Regions from separate parts of the Streptomyces sp. NPDC058045 genome, predicted to be linked through region 3. Evidence: riboswitches for the same ligand, from Rfam matches in the RefSeq annotation. Region 3 holds a riboswitch; each other region holds the start of a gene.
What was found. A riboswitch is a leader RNA that binds a small molecule or an ion and turns the genes downstream of it on or off. The one in region 3 is predicted to bind cobalamin.
Positions count from the first base shown of each region.

Region 1: linked by a shared signal. The riboswitch ahead of ACFVST_RS03625 (CbtB-domain containing protein) and the one ahead of cobN (cobaltochelatase subunit CobN) in region 3 are both predicted to bind cobalamin.
Region 2: linked by a shared signal. The riboswitch ahead of ACFVST_RS06290 (ribonucleoside-diphosphate reductase subunit alpha) and the one ahead of cobN (cobaltochelatase subunit CobN) in region 3 are both predicted to bind cobalamin.
Region 4: linked by a shared signal. The riboswitch ahead of ACFVST_RS24440 (cobalamin biosynthesis protein) and the one ahead of cobN (cobaltochelatase subunit CobN) in region 3 are both predicted to bind cobalamin.

Region 1 is NZ_JBHVRR010000003.1:156,629-160,852, forward strand. It holds gene metE (5-methyltetrahydropteroyltriglutamate--homocysteine S-methyltransferase) at 1-350, opposite strand, end outside; gene ACFVST_RS03610 (hypothetical protein) at 507-680, shown strand; gene ACFVST_RS03615 (MalY/PatB family protein) at 693-1,973, shown strand; gene ACFVST_RS03620 (VOC family protein) at 2,030-2,470, shown strand; cobalamin riboswitch at 2,525-2,648, shown strand; gene ACFVST_RS03625 (CbtB-domain containing protein) at 2,684-2,905, shown strand; gene ACFVST_RS03630 (CbtA family protein) at 2,927-3,685, shown strand; gene ACFVST_RS03635 (histidine phosphatase family protein) at 3,695-4,224, opposite strand, start outside.
Region 2 is NZ_JBHVRR010000006.1:136,980-141,203, reverse strand. It holds gene mctP (monocarboxylate uptake permease MctP) at 1-1,481, shown strand, start outside; cobalamin riboswitch at 1,571-1,723, shown strand; gene ACFVST_RS06290 (ribonucleoside-diphosphate reductase subunit alpha) at 1,859-4,204, shown strand; gene ACFVST_RS06285 (ribonucleotide-diphosphate reductase subunit beta) at 4,204-4,224, shown strand, end outside.
Region 3 is NZ_JBHVRR010000007.1:123,239-127,462, reverse strand. It holds gene cobN (cobaltochelatase subunit CobN) at 1-2,241, opposite strand, end outside; cobalamin riboswitch at 2,275-2,419, opposite strand; gene cobG (precorrin-3B synthase) at 2,491-3,765, shown strand; gene ACFVST_RS07015 (precorrin-8X methylmutase) at 3,870-4,224, shown strand, end outside.
Region 4 is NZ_JBHVRR010000051.1:24,857-29,080, reverse strand. It holds gene ACFVST_RS24445 (cobyric acid synthase) at 1-490, opposite strand, end outside; gene ACFVST_RS24440 (cobalamin biosynthesis protein) at 487-1,476, opposite strand; cobalamin riboswitch at 1,510-1,689, opposite strand; gene ACFVST_RS24435 (hypothetical protein) at 1,855-2,076, opposite strand; gene ACFVST_RS24430 (anion permease) at 2,104-3,405, opposite strand; gene ACFVST_RS24425 (lysozyme) at 3,612-4,224, opposite strand, start outside.

The DNA.
Region 1 (4,224 bases), on a different contig from region 3:
TCCAGCGGTGCGACGTCCTGGGTGCCGCGGGCCATCGCGAAGTAGCCGTCCAGCGGGTCGGCGGCGACAGCCGCGCGGTGCCGCTCGGGGATCGCGCCCACCATCACGGTGGTGTCCAGCACATGGTCGTAGTACGAGAAGTCGCCGGTGGGGACCTCGTCGATGCCGGACTCGGCCAGCTCCAGCCAGTTGCCGCGGCGCAGTCCGGCGGCGGTGGCGCGGAGGGCACCGGCGCCGGTACGGCCCCTCCAGTAGCCCTCGATCGCCTTCTTGAGCTCCCGGTTCAGCCCCTGGCGGGGGTAGCCGTACACGGTGGCCCGTGCTGCCGCGGCTGCGGTCTCGGTGGTCACGGAGTGCTCCTCCGAGAGACTCCCTCTTACGACGCCCCGCCCGGCAGACGGGGCGAACCAACTGCACACACCAGCCTACGGTCCGGCGCCCGCGGAGCGCCAACAGCGCCCGCGGCACGGACACCGCCCGCCCGAGCCGCCGGAGCGGGACGCACGATGCGGGGGAACCGTGGCGGCGGGCCCGGGGTGCGGCTCGCCCCGGCCGTCGAACTCCATCTGCTGCCCCTGCTACGGGACTTGGGCCGGCTCGGCCCGTCCGCCGCCGCCGGAGAGGTACCGTCCCACGGGGCGATCACCCCCTACCGTGAGGCCCGGGGCGCGCCGGGGTGAGGAGGATCACGTATGACTGAGGGCAGGAGCGACGGCACGGGTGGGGACCCGCACCGGTCACCGCGGGAGGGGGGCCGTACCGATCCGCTCGTCCGGCTGTCCCTGGAGCAGTTGCGGCAGCGCAGCAGTACGAAGTGGCGGGCGCACCCGGCGGACGTGCTCCCGCTGTGGGTGGCGGAGATGGACGTCCCGCTGGCGCCCGCTGTCGCCGAGACCCTGCACCGGGCCGTCGAGTTGGGCGACACCGGGTACCCGCACGGCACCGCCTACGCCGAGGCGCTCGCCGGGTTCGCCGCGACGCGCTGGGGGTGGGACGGGCTGCGGGTGGAGCACACCACCGTCGTGCCCGATGTGATGCTGGGCGCCGTCGAGATCCTCCGCCTGATCACCGGCCCGGGCGACACGGTCGTGGTGTGCTCGCCCGTGTACCCGCCGTTCTACGCGTTCGTGGAGCACTCGGGCCGCAAGATCGTCGAGGCCCGCCTCGGCCCGGATCTGCGGATCGACCTCGACAACCTGGAGCGGGCGTTCCGCCTGGCGCGGCAGCGGGGGCGGCGGGCGGCGCTGCTGCTGAGCAACCCGCACAATCCGACCGGCGCGGTGCACACCCGCGCGGAGCTGGAGGCGGTCGCGGCGCTCGCCCGCGAGCACGGTGTGCGGGTCGTCGCCGACGAGATCCACGCCCCGCTGGTGCTGCCCGGCGCCTTCTTCACACCGTTCCTCAGCGTGCCAGGCGCGGAGAACGGCTTCGCGCTGACCTCCGCGTCCAAGGCGTGGAACCTGGCCGGTCTCAAGGCCGCCGTGGCCATGGCCGGGACCGAGGCGGCGGCCGATCTCCGCCGGATGCCGGAAGAGGTCAGCCACGGGCCGAGCCACTTCGGCATCCTCGCCCACACCGCCGCCCTCCGCGACGGGACCGACTGGCTGGACGACGTCCTGCGCGGGCTCGACGCCAACCGGACCCTGCTGGGCGAGCTGGTCGCCGAACACCTCCCCGGGGTGAAGTATCTGCCGCCGCAAGGCACTTACCTCGCCTGGCTGGACTGCACCCACCTCGGACTCCACGACGACCGGCCGTCCGAAGGCCCCGGGACCGTCGGCGAACTGGCCGGACCGGCGCGGGTGTTCCTGGACGAGGCGCGCGTCGCCCTCAGCTCCGGGCACATCTTCGGCACCGGCGGCGCGGGCTGCGTTCGGCTCAACTTCGCCACCTCACCGGCGATCCTGCGGGAGGCGCTGGCACGGATGGGCCGGGCACTCGACGGCCTCGGGCCGGGCGCCATCCACTCCTGAGACCCCCGCGGACCACCCGATCCCCACCTGTTGCGTACGAGAGGGAGACACCCGGTATGGCGATCCAGCGGATGGACAACGTCCTCATCGTCGTCGACGACCTGGACTCGGTCGTCGACTTCTTCGTCGAGGCGGGCATGGAGCTGGAGGGGCGGAGTGCCGTCGAGGGGCGCTGGGTCGACCGTGTCATCGGGATCGACGGTGCCCGGCAGGAGGTGGCGATGCTGCGCGTCCCGGACGGCCCCGGCCGTATCGAGCTGGCGAAGTTCCACACCCCTCGGGCGATCACTCCCGAGCCCGCCGAGGCTCCGATGAACACACTCGGTCTGCGCCGGGTGATGTTCGCCGTCGACGACATCGAGGACACCGTCGCCCGACTACGTGCCCTCGGTGCCCAACTGGTCGGCGAGATCGCCCGGTTCGAGGACTTCTACCTGCTCTGCTACGTCCGCGGCCCCGAGAACATCGTCCTCGGACTGGCCCAGCGACTCACCTGACCCACCCACCGACCAGGGGGCGGTCTTGGCCGCGGCGGAGGCACACGGTAACTTCAGTACGTTGTTGACGACGGTACGACGGAAGCCGGTGGAAGTCCGGCACGGTCGCGCCACTGTGAGCGGGCGGTCCTGGGACCGTGCGTGAGTCAGACCCGTGGCCGTCGTCCTGTGCACCACCGAGACGGGACGCGAACTCCCGAAGGAGGCTCCGCCATGGCGCAGCACGTCGCCCAGCCGACCGCCACCACCCCCGCCATACCGGCCAAACTGCCGCTGAAGGACATCGCCCCCTGGGCGGCCTTCTTCGGTGTGCTGATGCTGGTCCTGCTGTACTTCGTCGGCGCCGAGCAGGGCGCCACCTCCGTGTTCAGCGGCGCGGGGGTCCATGAGTGGGTGCACGACGCCCGCCATCTGCTCGGCTTCCCCTGCCACTGACCAGAGGGACGCCGCCCGCTCATGAACTCAACAACCGTACGCAACCTGCTCGTTCGGGGAATGCTCGCCGGTCTGGCCGCCGGCGTGCTCGCCCTGATCGTCGCCTACTGGCTCGGCGAACCCCATGTCGACGCCGCCATCGGCTTCGAGGAGGCCGCCCACGCCGGGCACTCGCACGGCGACGACGGCGAACTCGTCTCCCGCAGCCTCCAGTCCACCGCCGGCCTGGCCACCGGAATCCTGGTCTACGGGATCGCGTTCGGCGGTATCGCCGCCCTCGCCTACAGCTTCGCCCTCGGCCGGGTGGGCCGCTTCAGCCCCCGCGCCACCGCGCTGCTGCTGTCGTCCTGCGCACTCCTCGCCGTGTACGTCGTGCCGTTCCTCAAGTACCCCGCCAACCCGCCCGCGGTGGGCGGCGAGGACACCATCGGCAAGCGGACCACCCTGTATCTGCTGATGATGGTGCTGAGCGTGCTGCTCGCCGTCGCGGCCACCATCGCCGGGAAGCGGCTCGCGCCCCGGCTCGGCGGCTGGTGGGCGACGGTGGCGGCGCTCCTCGGTTTCGCCGTGGTCATCGGTGTGGCCTACGAGTTCCTGCCGGTGGTCAACGAGGTCCCGGAGCACTTCCCGGCCGACCTGCTGTGGCGCTTCCGCCTCTCCGCGCTCACCATGCAGCTTGTGCTCTGGGGCGGATTCGGCCTGCTCTTCGGGGAGTTGGCGCAGCGCCTGCTGCAACCGGAGGACACCGAGGCAAGGGAGCCGGTACCGGCCGGGCAGTGACGGGCATCGTCATACGAGGGGGCGGCCCAGGCGGAGGTTCCAGCGGCCGTCCCGCCCGCTCAACTCGGTGACGGTCAGCGGCGGTACGTCGAACCGCCAGAAGGAGGTGAGCGGGGCGCCCGTCGCCAGAACCGCCGCGGCCCGCACCACCTCCGCTTCCACCACGGCCACCCACCGTCCCGTACCACCCTCGGCCACCCCGTCCAGCCAACCGCCGACCCGTGCGCACACCCCGGACACCGACTCCCCACCGGGCGCCGCCGACTCCGGATCGGTCAGCCAGCGGGACAGCAACTCCGGTTCCGTGGCGGCGACTTCGTCCAGGGTCCGGCCCTGCCACCGGCCCGCGTCAAGACCGGCCGGCGCACCGCCACCGTGCTCGGCGCGGAGCCCCAGGGCGGTCGCGGTCCGCGCACACCGCACACTCGGCGAGTGCACCGCGCGGGCGTCCCCGGGCAGTGCTCCGGCCGCCGACTTGGCCTGCGCGGCGCCCTGTTCGTCCAGCGGATCCCCGTCGTCGAAGACACCCCGTCGCAGCG
Region 2 (4,224 bases), on a different contig from region 3:
CCTGGGTGACCTGGTTCCTGCTCGGCGGCGACCTCTACACCGCGTACACCTTCGTGGCCGTGCCGGCGGCGATCTACGCGGCGGGGGCGGCCGGCTTCTTCGCCGTGCCGTACACCATCCTGGTCTATCCGCTGATCTTCACCTTCCTGCCGCGGCTCTGGTCCGTCTCGCACCGCCACGGGTACGTCACCACCTCGGACTTCGTCCGCGGGCGGTTCGGGTCCAAGGGGCTCTCGCTGGCGGTGGCGGTCACCGGCATCCTCGCCACCATGCCCTACATCGCACTCCAACTGGTCGGCATCCAGGCCGTGTTGGACGTGATGGGGGTCGGCGGCGGCGACAACACCAACTGGTTCGTGAAGGACCTGCCGCTGCTCCTCGCCTTCGCGGTGCTCGCGGCCTACACCTACTCGTCCGGCCTGCGGGCGCCCGCCCTGATCGCGTTCGTCAAGGACGGGCTGATCTACCTGGTCATCGCGGTCGCCATCATCTACATCCCGATCAAACTCGGCGGCTTCGACGACATCTTCAGCAAGGCGAACGACGCCTTCGCTCAGACCAACCCGGCCACCGGCAAACCACGCGGCGCACTCGCCCCCGCCGAGGCCGGCCAGTGGGGCTACGCCACGCTGGCCCTGGGCTCCGCGCTGGCGCTCTTCATGTATCCGCACTCGATCACCGCGACGCTCTCCTCCCGCAGCCGCAACGTGATCCGCCGCAACACCACCATCCTGCCGCTGTACTCGCTGATGCTGGGCCTGCTGGCGCTGCTCGGCTTCATGGCGATCGCCGCCGGCATCAAGGTCGACAACGGCCAACTGGCCATCCCGCAGCTCTTCGAGAACATGTTCCCGGACTGGTTCGCGGGCGTCGCCTTCGCGGCCATCGGCATCGGCGCGCTGGTCCCCGCGGCCATCATGTCGATCGCCGCGGCCAACCTCTTCACCCGCAACATCTACAAGGACTTCCTGAAACCCGACGCCACCGCCGCACAGGAGACCAAGGTCTCCAAGGTGGTGTCGCTGCTGGTGAAGGTGGGCGCGCTGATCTTCGTCCTCGGTATGGACAAGACGGTGGCCATCAACTTCCAGCTCCTGGGCGGCATTTGGATCCTCCAGACCTTCCCGGCTCTGGTCGGCGGCCTCTTCACCCGCTGGTTCCACCGCTGGGCGCTGCTGGCCGGCTGGGCCGTCGGCATGGTCTACGGCACGTCCGCCGCGTACGGGGTGGCCAGCCCCACCCAGAAGCACTTCGGCGGCAGCTCCGACACCATCCCCGGGATCGGTGAGATCGGCTACATCGGCCTCACCGCCTTCGTGCTCAATGTGGTGGTGACGGTGGTCCTCACCGTCGTCCTCAAGGCGGTGAAGGCACCCGAGGGCGTCGACGAGACCTCGCCCGGCGACTACACCGCGGACGCCGGCGACCCCGGTGTCCGCACCGAACTGCCGCCCGCCACCGCCGCGGAGAGCACACACTGACCCACCCGAACCCCCCACCGCCTGCGTACGGGCCGCCGGATCCCCCCGGCGGCCCGTACGTATGCCGCGGGCCGGCACACAAGATGTGGGGGTGGCTCAGCACAGGCGGCACCAGATGTATGCTCATCCCGCTGTCGCCGCAGGGGAATCCGGTGAAAATCCGGAACTGTCCCGCAACGGTGAACGGGCCCGCCCCCGCGGGTCCGTGAGTCCGATGACCTGCCGACGGTGTGCCCGGCCGTCCGGCCCGGGCACCGATGACGTCCGGGCCTCGCGGAGTGGGCCGGTGGACGCCGGGTGCCGCCCTCGTACGGCCACTCCCGCGCGCCTCGCCGCCCCGCCCCCGCGGGACCGGAGCCGAGCGAGGGAGAGCTTCCGTGACCATCGCGCCAGCCGATCCGACCGCACTCCAGGAGCGGACCGGCGACGACGGGGCCGCGCTGCTGCGGACCCTGACCGGTCTCACCGCCGACCTGCCCGACGCCGACCCCGGCCGGGTCGCCGCCGCCGCACTCCGCGGCCGGTCCGCCGGCGCCGACGCGGCCGAGCTGCGCGAACTGGCCACCGAGGCCGCCGCCGGCCTCATCTCCGAGGACCCCGCCTACTCCCGGCTCGCCGCCCGCCTGCTCGCCGGCGCCCTCACCGAGGAGGCCGCCGCCGAGGGCGTACGGAGCTTCTCCGAGTCCATCGCGGCCGGCCACCGGGCGGGCCTGGTCGCCGACCGCACCGCCGAGTTCGCCGCCCGCCACGCCGCCCGCCTGGACGCCACCGTCGACCCCCAAGGCGACGACCGCTTCGGCTACTTCGGGCTGCGCACCCTCTACAGCCGCTATCTGCTGCGCCACCCCGACACCCGCCGCATCCTGGAGACCCCGCAGCACTTCCTGCTCCGGGTCGCCTGCGGCCTCGCCGAGGACGAGGGCGCGCCCGCCGTGGACGAGGTCACCGCGCTCTACCGGCTGATGAGCCGCCTGGAATACCTGCCGTCCTCCCCCACCCTCTTCAACTCCGGCACCCGGCACCCGCAGATGTCGTCCTGCTATCTGCTGGACTCGCCGCTGGACGAACTCGACTCCATCTACGACCGCTACCACCAGGTGGCCCGCCTCTCCAAGCACGCCGGCGGCATCGGCCTCGCCTACTCCCGTATCCGCGCCCGCGGTTCACTGATCCGCGGCACCAACGGGCACTCCAACGGGATCGTGCCGTTCCTGAAGACCCTGGACGCCTCCGTCGCCGCGGTGAACCAGGGCGGCCGGCGCAAGGGCGCGGCCGCCGTCTACCTGGAGACCTGGCACGCCGACATCGAGGAGTTCCTGGAGCTGCGGGACAACACCGGTGAGGACGCCCGCCGCACCCACAACCTCAACCTGGCGCACTGGATCCCCGACCTCTTCATGCGCCGCGTGCAGGACGGCGCCGACTGGTCCCTCTTCTCCCCCGCCGACGTACCCGAACTGCCCGACCTGTGGGGCGAGGAGTTCGACCGGGCCTACGAGGCCGCCGAGGCCGCGAGCCTCGCCCAGCGCACCCTGCCCGCGCGGGACCTGTACGGAAGGATGATGCGGACCCTGGCGCAGACCGGCAACGGCTGGATCACCTTCAAGGACGCCGCCAACCGCACCGCCAACCAGACCGCGACCCCCGGGCACACCGTGCACTCGTCCAATCTGTGCACCGAGATCCTGGAGGTCACCGACGACGCGGAGACCGCGGTCTGCAATCTGGGCTCGGTGAACGTGGGCGCCTTCGTGGACACCGAAAGCGGTGAGCTGGACTGGGAGCGGCTGGACGCGGCCGTACGCACCGCAGTCACCTTCCTGGACCGGGTCGTCGACATCAACTTCTACCCGACCGAGCAGGCCGGGCGCTCCAACTCCCGCTGGCGGCCGGTCGGTCTGGGGATGATGGGGCTCCAGGACGTCTTCTTCCGGCTGCGGCTGCCCTTCGACTCGGCCGAGGCCCGCGCCCTCTCCACCCGGATCTCCGAGCGCGTCATGCTCGCCGCCTACGAGGCCTCCGCCGACCTCGCCGAGCGGCATGGCCCCCTGCCCGCCTGGGAGTTGACCCGCACCGCGCAGGGCGTGCTCCACCCCGACCACTACGGCACCGAGACCGCCTGGCCCGAGCGGTGGGCGGCGCTGCGTGAGCGGATCGCCGGCACCGGGCTGCGCAACGCCCTGCTGCTGGCCATCGCCCCCACCGCCACCATCGCCTCCATCGCCGGCGTCTACGAGTGCGTCGAGCCGCAGGTGTCCAACCTCTTCAAACGGGAGACGCTCAGCGGGGAGTTCCTCCAGGTCAACTCGTATCTGGTGGACGACCTCAAGCAGTTCGGGGTGTGGGACGCCCGCACCCGGGAGGCGCTGCGCGAGGCCAACGGCTCGGTACAGGGCCTGAGTTGGATCCCCGAGGAGGTACGGGCGCTCTACCGCACCGCGTGGGAGATCCCGCAGCGCGGCCTGATCGACATGGCGGCGGCCCGTACCCCGTACCTGGACCAGTCGCAGTCGCTGAACCTCTTCCTGGAGACACCCACCATCGGCAAGCTCTCCTCGATGTACGCCTACGCCTGGCGGCAGGGGCTCAAGACCACGTACTACCTGCGCTCCCGGCCGGCGACCCGGATCGCGCGCGCCGCCGCGGGCACGGCGCCGCCCCCCGCGGCGGACGCCGTCACCTGCTCCCTGGAAAACCCCGAGACCTGCGAGGCCTGCCAGTGATGACCGCCGAAGGCACCACC
Region 3 (4,224 bases):
GTCTTCCAGCCGCCGCACCAGGGCGCGGGCCGTCTCCTCGGCGGCGTCCGCGGCGGTGCGGGTGGCGGCCGACTCGTCCAGGCCGAGGGCTTCCCGCAGTCCGGGCAGGGCCTGGCCGCCGCCCCAGATCTGGCGGGCCCGGAGGATGGCGAGGACAAGATTGACGCGGTCGTCCCCGGCGGGTGCCTGGCCGAGGACATGCAGTCCGTCGCGGATCTGGGCGTCCTTGACCTCGCACAGCCAGCCGTCGACATGCAGCAGGAAGTCGTCGAAGCCCTCGTCGTCGGGCCGGTCGGTGAGGCCCAGGTCGTGGTCGAGCTTCGCGGCCTGGATGAGGGTCCAGATCTGGGCGCGGACCGCGGGCAGCTTCGCCGGGTCCATGGCGGCGATCTGGGCGTGCTCGTCCAGGAGTTGTTCCAGCCGGGCGATGTCGCCGTAGGACTCGGCGCGGGCCATCGGCGGCACCAGGTGGTCGACCAGGGTGGCGTGCACCCGGCGCTTGGCCTGGGTGCCCTCGCCGGGGTCGTTGACCAGGAAGGGGTAGATCAGCGGCAGGTCGCCGAGGGCGGCGTCGGGGGCGCAGGCCGCGGAGAGCCCGGCGTTCTTCCCGGGCAGCCACTCCAGGTTGCCGTGCTTGCCGAGGTGGATCACCGCGTCGGCGCCGAAGCCGCCCTCCGCCTCGGGCGCCGCGATCCACCGGTACGCGGCCAGATAGTGGTGCGAGGGCGGCAGGTCGGGGTCGTGGTAGATCGCGATCGGGTTCTCCCCGAAGCCGCGCGGCGGCTGGATGACGATCAGTATGTTGCCGTGCCGCAGGGCGGCCAGCACGATGTCCCCGTCCGGGTCGCCGCCGTCGGCGACCCGGCTGCGGTCCACGAACATCTCGCCGGGCGGCGGCCCCCAGTGCTCCTCGACCGCGGTCCGCAGCTCCTCGGGGAGGGTGGCGTACCAGCGGCGGTAGGCGGCGGCCGGGACGCGCACCGGGTTGCGGGCCAACTGCTCCTCGGTGAGCCACTCCTGGTCATGGCCGCCGGCCTCGATCAGCGCCCGGATCAGCTCGTCGCCGTCACCGGAGGCGAAGCCCGGCAACTCCTCGACGGGGGCGGCCCCCAGGTCGTAGCCCTCGCCGGCCAGCCGCCGCAGCAGCGCCACCGCGGACGCCGGGGTGTCCAGACCGACCGCGTTGCCGATCCTGGAGTGCTTGGTGGGGTACGCGGACAGCACCAGCGCCAGCTTCTTGCGGGCGTCGGGGATGTGCCGCAGGCGGGCGTGGCGCACCGCGATCCCGGCGACCCGGTCGGCCCGCTCCTCGTCGGCCGCGTAGGCGGGCAGCCCGTCCGCGTCGATCTCCTTGAACGAGAACGGCACGGTGATCAGCCGCCCGTCGAACTCGGGCACCGCGATCTGCCCGGCCGCGTCCAGCGGGGAGACGCCCTCGTCGTTGGCCTCCCAGTCGGCGCGGGACGAGGTGAGGCACAGGGCCTGGAGGATCGGTACGTCGAGCCGGGCCAGCGCGCCCGCGTCCCAGGCCTCGTCGTCGCCTCCGGCGGAGGCGGCGGCCGGGGTGGTGCCGCCGGCCGCGAGCACCGTGGTGACGACGGCGTCCGCGGCGGCCAACTCGGCGAGCAGCTCCGGCTCCGGGGAGCGCAGCGAGGCCACATACAGCGGGAGGGCGCGGGCCCCGGCGGCGTTGACGCGGTCGCAGAGGGTGCGGACGAAGCCGGTGTTGCCGCTCATGTGGTGGGCGCGGTAGTAGACCACCGCCACCAGCGGAAGGCCGGGATCGGTGCCGGTGCCGGGGAGCGGCTGGTGGTCGAGGCGGCCCCAGGTGGGGGCGGCGGCGGGGGGTTCGAAGCCGTGGCCGGTGAGGAGGACCGTGTCGGAGAGGAAGCGGGCCAGTTGCTCCAGGTTGGCGGGGCCGCCGTGGGCGAGGTAGGCGTGGGCCTCGGTGGCGACGCCGATGGGCACCGTGGAGGCTGCCATGAGCTGCGCGTCCGGGGCCTGTTCACCGGTGAGGACGACGACGGGCCGCGCGGCGTCCGCGAGCAGCAGGTCGATCCCGTCCTGCCAGGCGCGCAGCCCGCCCAGCAGCCGCACCACGACCAGGTCCACCCCGTCGAGCAGCGCGGGGAGTTCACCGAGGGAGAGCCGGGCCGGGTTGGCGTACCGGTACGGCACGGGGCCCGTGGCCGCGCGTGCGCTGAGCAGGTCGGTGTCGGAGGTCGACAGCAGCAGAAGCATGGGTGCGCGGGCCTTCCTCGGGGTGTCCGCGCCCCGGGTGGTCGTGAGGACGGCGGGAGTTCCTGGCTGACCGCACACCTCGCGGGTGCGGCTACACAGTGGCGGGACCGCGCCGGATTCACACCGGGCTTCCTCCCGTGGGTCGTGGGGGACCCGTGCCGTCTCTGGCGACTGCATAGTAAGTCCTCGGCGTACGGGGCACAGCGGCGCCCGGGAGGCGGCTTCGGGGCCGTGGGTATGCTCGCCGCCATGCCGCCGACCTCAGCAAACACCCCGGACCGGGACAAAGCATCCCGGGTGCCGCAGGACCCCGGTGCGCCCCGTGCGACCGGTCCCGCGGCGCCGGTCCGGGACCGCGGCGACGCCTGCCCGGGGGCCCTCAGGCTGCACCCCGCCGACGACGGCCCACTGGCCCGACTCCGGCTCCCCGGCGGCCTGTTGACGGCGTTTCAGGCCCGCGCACTGGGCGACGCGGCACGGCATCTCGCGGACGGCCGGATCGGCATCACCTCCCGCGGCAACGCCGAACTGCGCGCCCTCGACGCCGAAGGCACCGGCGAGTTGGCCGCCCTGCTCACCACCGCCGGCCTGCTGCCCTCCCCGGCCCACGACCGGATACGCAACATCCTGGCCTCCCCGCTCTCCGGGCTTGACGGCCGCGGCCACACCGATGTCCGGCCCTGGGTAAGGGAGTTGGACCACCTGCTGTGTTCACGGGAGTGGACCACCGGCCTGTCGGGGCGCTTCCTCTTCGCCCTGGACGACGGCCGTGGCGACACCGCCGCACTCGGCGCCGATGTGACCTTGCTCGCACTCCCGGACGGCACCGCGGCACTCCGGCTCGGCGGCCAGGACCCCGCGGACGAAGTGTGGTTCGTCACAGCGGAGGACGGGCCGCGGGCCGCGCTCGCCGCCGCCGAGGCCTTCCTCACCACCGCGGCCACCACCGGCGGCGGAGCCTGGCGCATGTCCGAACTCCCCGCCACCGCCCGCCCCGACATCCCCGCCGCCCTGCACCGGGCCGGCCTCCGCCCCCTCCCCCCAGGCCGTGCCCCCACCCCGGCGGGCGAGCCCCCGCCGCCCGGCCTCCTCACCGGCCCCGGTGGCCGCCGCGTCCTCAGCGTCCACGCCCCGCTGGGCCGCCTCACCGCCGACCAGTGGGACCTGCTGCGGCCCCCGCCCGGCGGCGAACTGCGACTCACGCCCTGGCGCGGCGCCGTACTCTCCGGCCTGGACGCCGGGCCCGCCGCCGAACGCCTCACCGCACTCGCCGCCGCCGGACTCATCACCTCCGCGGACTCGCCCTGGCACCGGGTCACCGCCTGCACCGGCCGGCCCGGCTGCGCCCGCTCCCGCACCGACGTACGGGCCGACGCGGAACACGCGGTGCGCGCCGGACCGCGGGCCGCGCTGCCGGTGCACTGGTCCGGATGCGAACGCCGCTGCGGCCGCCCCCGAGGCGAACACCTGGACATCGTCGCCACCCCGGACGGCTACCGCACCGCCACCCGTGGCACCGGCTGAACTCCCTCACCAGCCACGCCGGATGACCGGCCGGAGCACGAACTCCCCGACGGATCACGCCAGATGACCACCCACGGCACGAACTCCCCTACGGACCCCACGAGATGAGCGAGACCAGCGTGTTCGACTACGAGAAGGACGGTGCGGCCATCTACCGCCGGTCCTTTGCCACCATCCGCGCCGAGGCCGATCTCGCCGGTCTGCCCGAGGACGTCAGCCGGGTCGCGGTCCGGATGATCCACGCCTGCGGCATGGTCGACCTGGTCCGCGATCTCGCCTTCAGCCCGCGGGCGGTGGCCCGCGGGCGGGCCGCGCTGAACGCCGGGGCGCCCATCCTGTGCGACGCGCAGATGGTGGCCAGCGGCGTCACCCGCACCCGCCTCCCCGCCGGCAACGAGGTGGTGTGCACCCTGTCCGACCCCGCGGTGCCCGCGCTCGCCGCGGAACTCGGCACCACCC
Region 4 (4,224 bases), on a different contig from region 3:
CGGCCCGCGCCAGCCCCATGTTGACGATGTCGGTACGCCGCAGATTGATCTCGGCGGGCGAACCGGCGCCCTCGCAGACCACCGCGTCGTACTCGCCCCGCAGCTCGCTCAGGCAGTCCAGCACGGTGCCGAGGAGTGCCTCCTGGCGGCCGCCGTGGTAGCCGCGGGCGCTCAACTCGCCCACCGGGCGCCCCATCAGCACCACCTGGCTGCTGCTGTCGCCGCCCGGCTTCAGCAGCACCGGGTTCATCAGCGCGCTCGGCTCCACCCGGGCGGCCTGCGCCTGCATGGCCTGCGCCCGCCCGATCTCCGCGCCGTCCCGCGTCACGAACGAGTTCAGCGACATGTTCTGCGCCTTGAACGGGGCGGCCTTCACCCCCTGCCGGACCAGCCACCGGCAGATCCCGGCGGTCACCACGCTCTTGCCCGCGTCCGAGGTGGTACCGGCCACCAGCAGCCCGCCGCCCCGGCCCTTCCCGCTCCCGCTCACACCGTCCCCGCCTTCCGCGCCGCCCGCTCCACGAGCAGCCTGCCGCCCGCACACACCACCAGCGCCCCCCAACTCACCCGCCGCGACAGCCGGATGGCGCGCGGTACGTCCTCGACCCGTACGGCACGCCCGGCCGCGTTCAGCACCGGCCGGTGCTCCACCCGGCCCCCGTAGGCGAGGGTGCCGCCCAGCCGTACGCCGAGCGCGCCCGCGAACGCCGCTTCCACCGGGCCCGCGTTGGGGCTGGGATGGCGGCCCGCGTCGGTACGCCAGGCGCGCAGCGCGGAACGCGGCGCACCGCCGAGCGCCGCCGCCAGCAGCGCCGTCAGCCGGGCACCGGGCGCGCCCGCCGCGTCGTCCAGCCGCGCCGAGGCCCAGCCGTAGCGCAGATACCGCGGGGAGCGGTGGCCCACCATCGCGTCCAGGGTGTTGACGGCACGGAACGCGACCAGCCCCGGTACTCCCGCCACCGCCCCCCACACCAGGGCGCCGACCACCGCGTCCGAGGTGTTCTCGGCGACCGACTCGACCACGGCGCGGGCGAGTTGACCGGCGTCCAGCGCCTCCGGGTCCCGCCCGCAGAGGTGCGGCAGCCGGGCCCGGGCGGCGGTGAGCTCACCCGCGGCCAGCGCGGCGCCCACGGCCCGAGCCTCCCGGCCCAGCGTGGTACCGCCGACCACGGCCCAGGTGGCGGCCGCGGTCAGGGCGGTGGCGGCGGCGGGGGAGCGGCGCACCGCCCGGCCCGCCAGTACGGCCACACCGAGGGCGCCGCCCGCGCAGACCAGGGTGTGCAGCGCGCCGCGGGCCCGGTCGTCCCTCCACAGGGCGCGCTCCACGGCGGCCGCGGCACGGCCGAAGGCGGCCACGGGGTGCCCGCGGCGGGGGTCGCCGAGGGCCGCGTCGGCGAGCATTCCGGCGGTGGCACCACAGGCGAACACCCGGGCGCCGTACGCGACTTGTGTTCCGGGTGGCGGGCAGCCCGGCATCGCTCCGTGTCCTCACTCAGGGTCCGCGCCCCGGTTCGAAGGAAACGACGGCGAGAGTCTCCTGGCTCCCGGATCCGCGGCTCCCCCGGCCTTCCAGCCCCGGTGGGTCGGGGCCGTGACATCGGTGTGGGGGAGCGCTCCCCGGTGACAGTGGCGGGACCGCGCCGGATTCGCACCGGCTTCCTCTCCATGCCGCCGTACTTGGCCCCGGAAGTCCACCACGGCCCCCGAACACCCGTCAACCTGCCGTTGACCTGGGACGGGAGAGTGTGCGCGGCCCCACACCACGGCCCCCAGCACGGGGAAGGGGCGGGGCGCGCACCGGTATCCCGGTGTACGCCCCGCCCCTCGCGCGGAGTACGGATCGCCCGCGCCCGATCAGGCCACGATCAGAAAGATCCCGTAGGCGACGGCGGCCGTGCACAGTGCGAAGCAGGCGTAGGCGCCGGTGGTGGCGAGCGCCGCGGAACCGCCTTCCGCGGTGGCCTCCTCGCGCTTGGCGAGGCCCACCACCCCGAGGGTGAAGAGGCCCACCAGGGCCACGGTGGCGACGAGGCTGACGCCGAAGACGGAGCCGAGTGCCGCCCAGTCGATGTCGATGGAGTCCATGGGATGCGGGGTCCTTTCCTACACCGTGGCCGGCTTGGCGGGCGCGGGCGGAGTCGTCGGCCCGCCGTCGGGTGCCGCCGCCGACTCCGACGTCGTCGACTCCGCAGCCTCGGTGTCCGCTGCCGCGGGGACCGCGCCGCGCACCGGCGGCGGGGCGACGGCGGCGATGGCGGTGGTGACCACCCCGGCCGGCTCGGCCGGCTCCGAACCGCCGTCCGCAGCCGGGTCGTTGACGTTGTGCTGGTCGACGGGACGGCGCCGGGACAGCGTCCAGATCAGTCCGGAACCGGCCACCAGCAGCACCCCGGTGGTGACGACGCCCCAGGTGCCGCGGCTGGTGAGGAACTCGGCACCGGCGCCCACCAGACCCGCGGCCGGCAGCGTCAGCCCCCAGGCCGCGAACATCCGGCTGGCCGTGGACCAGCGCACCACGCCCCCCTTGCGGCCCAGGCCCGCGCCCATCACGGCACCCGAGCAGACCTGGGTGGTGGAGAGCGAGAAGCCGAGGTGCGAGGAGGCGAGGATCGCGGTGGCCGCACTGGTCTGGGCGGCGAAGCCCTGTGGCGGCGCCAGCTCGGTCAGCCCGCGGCCCATGGTGCGGATGATGCGCCAGCCGCCGAGGTAGGTGCCGAGCGCGATGGCCAGACCGGCCGAAGTGATCACCCAGACCGGCGGGTTGGAGCCCGGGGCCAGGACGCCGCCGGTGACCAGGGCGAGGGTGATGATGCCCATGGTCTTCTGCGCGTCGTTGGTGCCGTGCGCCAGCGAGACCAGCCCGGCGGAGGCGATCTGCCCGGCCCGGTACCCCTTGGCGGTGTGCCGTTCGTCGGTGCGCGAGCCGAGCCGGTAGGTGATCCGGGTGGCCAGCGTCGCCGCGAGGCCCGCGACGAGCGGAGCGGCGACCGCGGGCAGCAGGACCTTGGTGATGACGGTGGAGCCGTTCACCGAGGACCAGCCGGCCGACATGACGGCGGCACCGATGAGCCCACCGAAGAGGGCGTGCGAGGAGCTGGACGGCAGGCCCAGCAGCCAGGTGAGGAGATTCCACAGGATGGCGCCGACCAGCGCCGCGAAGATGACCTCGGTTCTGAGGCCCTTTTCGTCGATGATCCCGCCGGAGATCGTTTTTGCGACCTCGACCGACAGGAACGCTCCGACGAGATTCAGCGAGGCCGAGAGTGCGACGGCCGCTTTGGGTTTGAGTGCGCCGGTGGAGATGGTGGTGGCCATCGCGTTGGCGGTGTCGTGGAAACCGTTCGTGAAGTCGAACACGAGAGCGGTGACGATCACGATCCCGAGGAGAAGCGTGATGTGTTCCATTTACCCGGGCTTCTGTTTGGCGTCGTTGGCATCAGGACCGTAGGCAATCTGGGTGAACGGAAGATGAACTCGGCCGGGCCGGAGAGTGACTCCGGTCGCGCGCCGGAGGAGGGCGGCGCGGGCGCGGGAGCGGGCCGCAGCACGGCGCCCCCTCCGTGCGCGGCCGGGGCGCGGAGGGGGCGCGGTGCTGGTGCGGGTGGTGCGGGTCAGCCCTTGGCGAGCCGCCTGAGCTGGGTCATGGAACCGTTGAACTTGTCCTGGTCGCCGGGGAGTTTGCCGTGGTCGTTGTACTGCCAGAAGGTCCAGAAGGTCCAGCCGGCGGGCAGCGGGCCGGGACTGGAGCCGTAGCGGGCCAGCCAGAGCGGGTGCTGGGCGGCGAAGGCCCGGCTGTGGCCGGTGCAGGTGTTCCACCACTGGGTGCTGGTGTAGATGGCGGGCCGGCGTCCGGTGCGCCGGTTCACCTCGTCGCTGAAGGACTTGATCCAGGACACCATCCCGGCCGCGCTCTTCCCGTAGCAGGAGCCGCCGGAGTACGGGTTGTGCTCGATGTCCAGGGCGGGCGGCAGCGTCTTGCCGTCCGCGGACCAGCCGCCGCCGTGCCGGACGAAGTAGGCGGCCTGCGTCTTGCCGGAGCTCTTGTTGGGGAGCGCGAAGTGGTACGCGCCGCGCAGCATCCCGGCCTTGTAGGCGCCGTTGTACTGCTGGGCGAAGTACGGGTTGCGGTAGTTCGTGGACTCGGTGGCCTTGACGTAGGCGAACCGGCCTCCCTTGCCGTGGACCGACCCCCAGTTGATGTTGCCCTGGTACGAGGAGACGTCA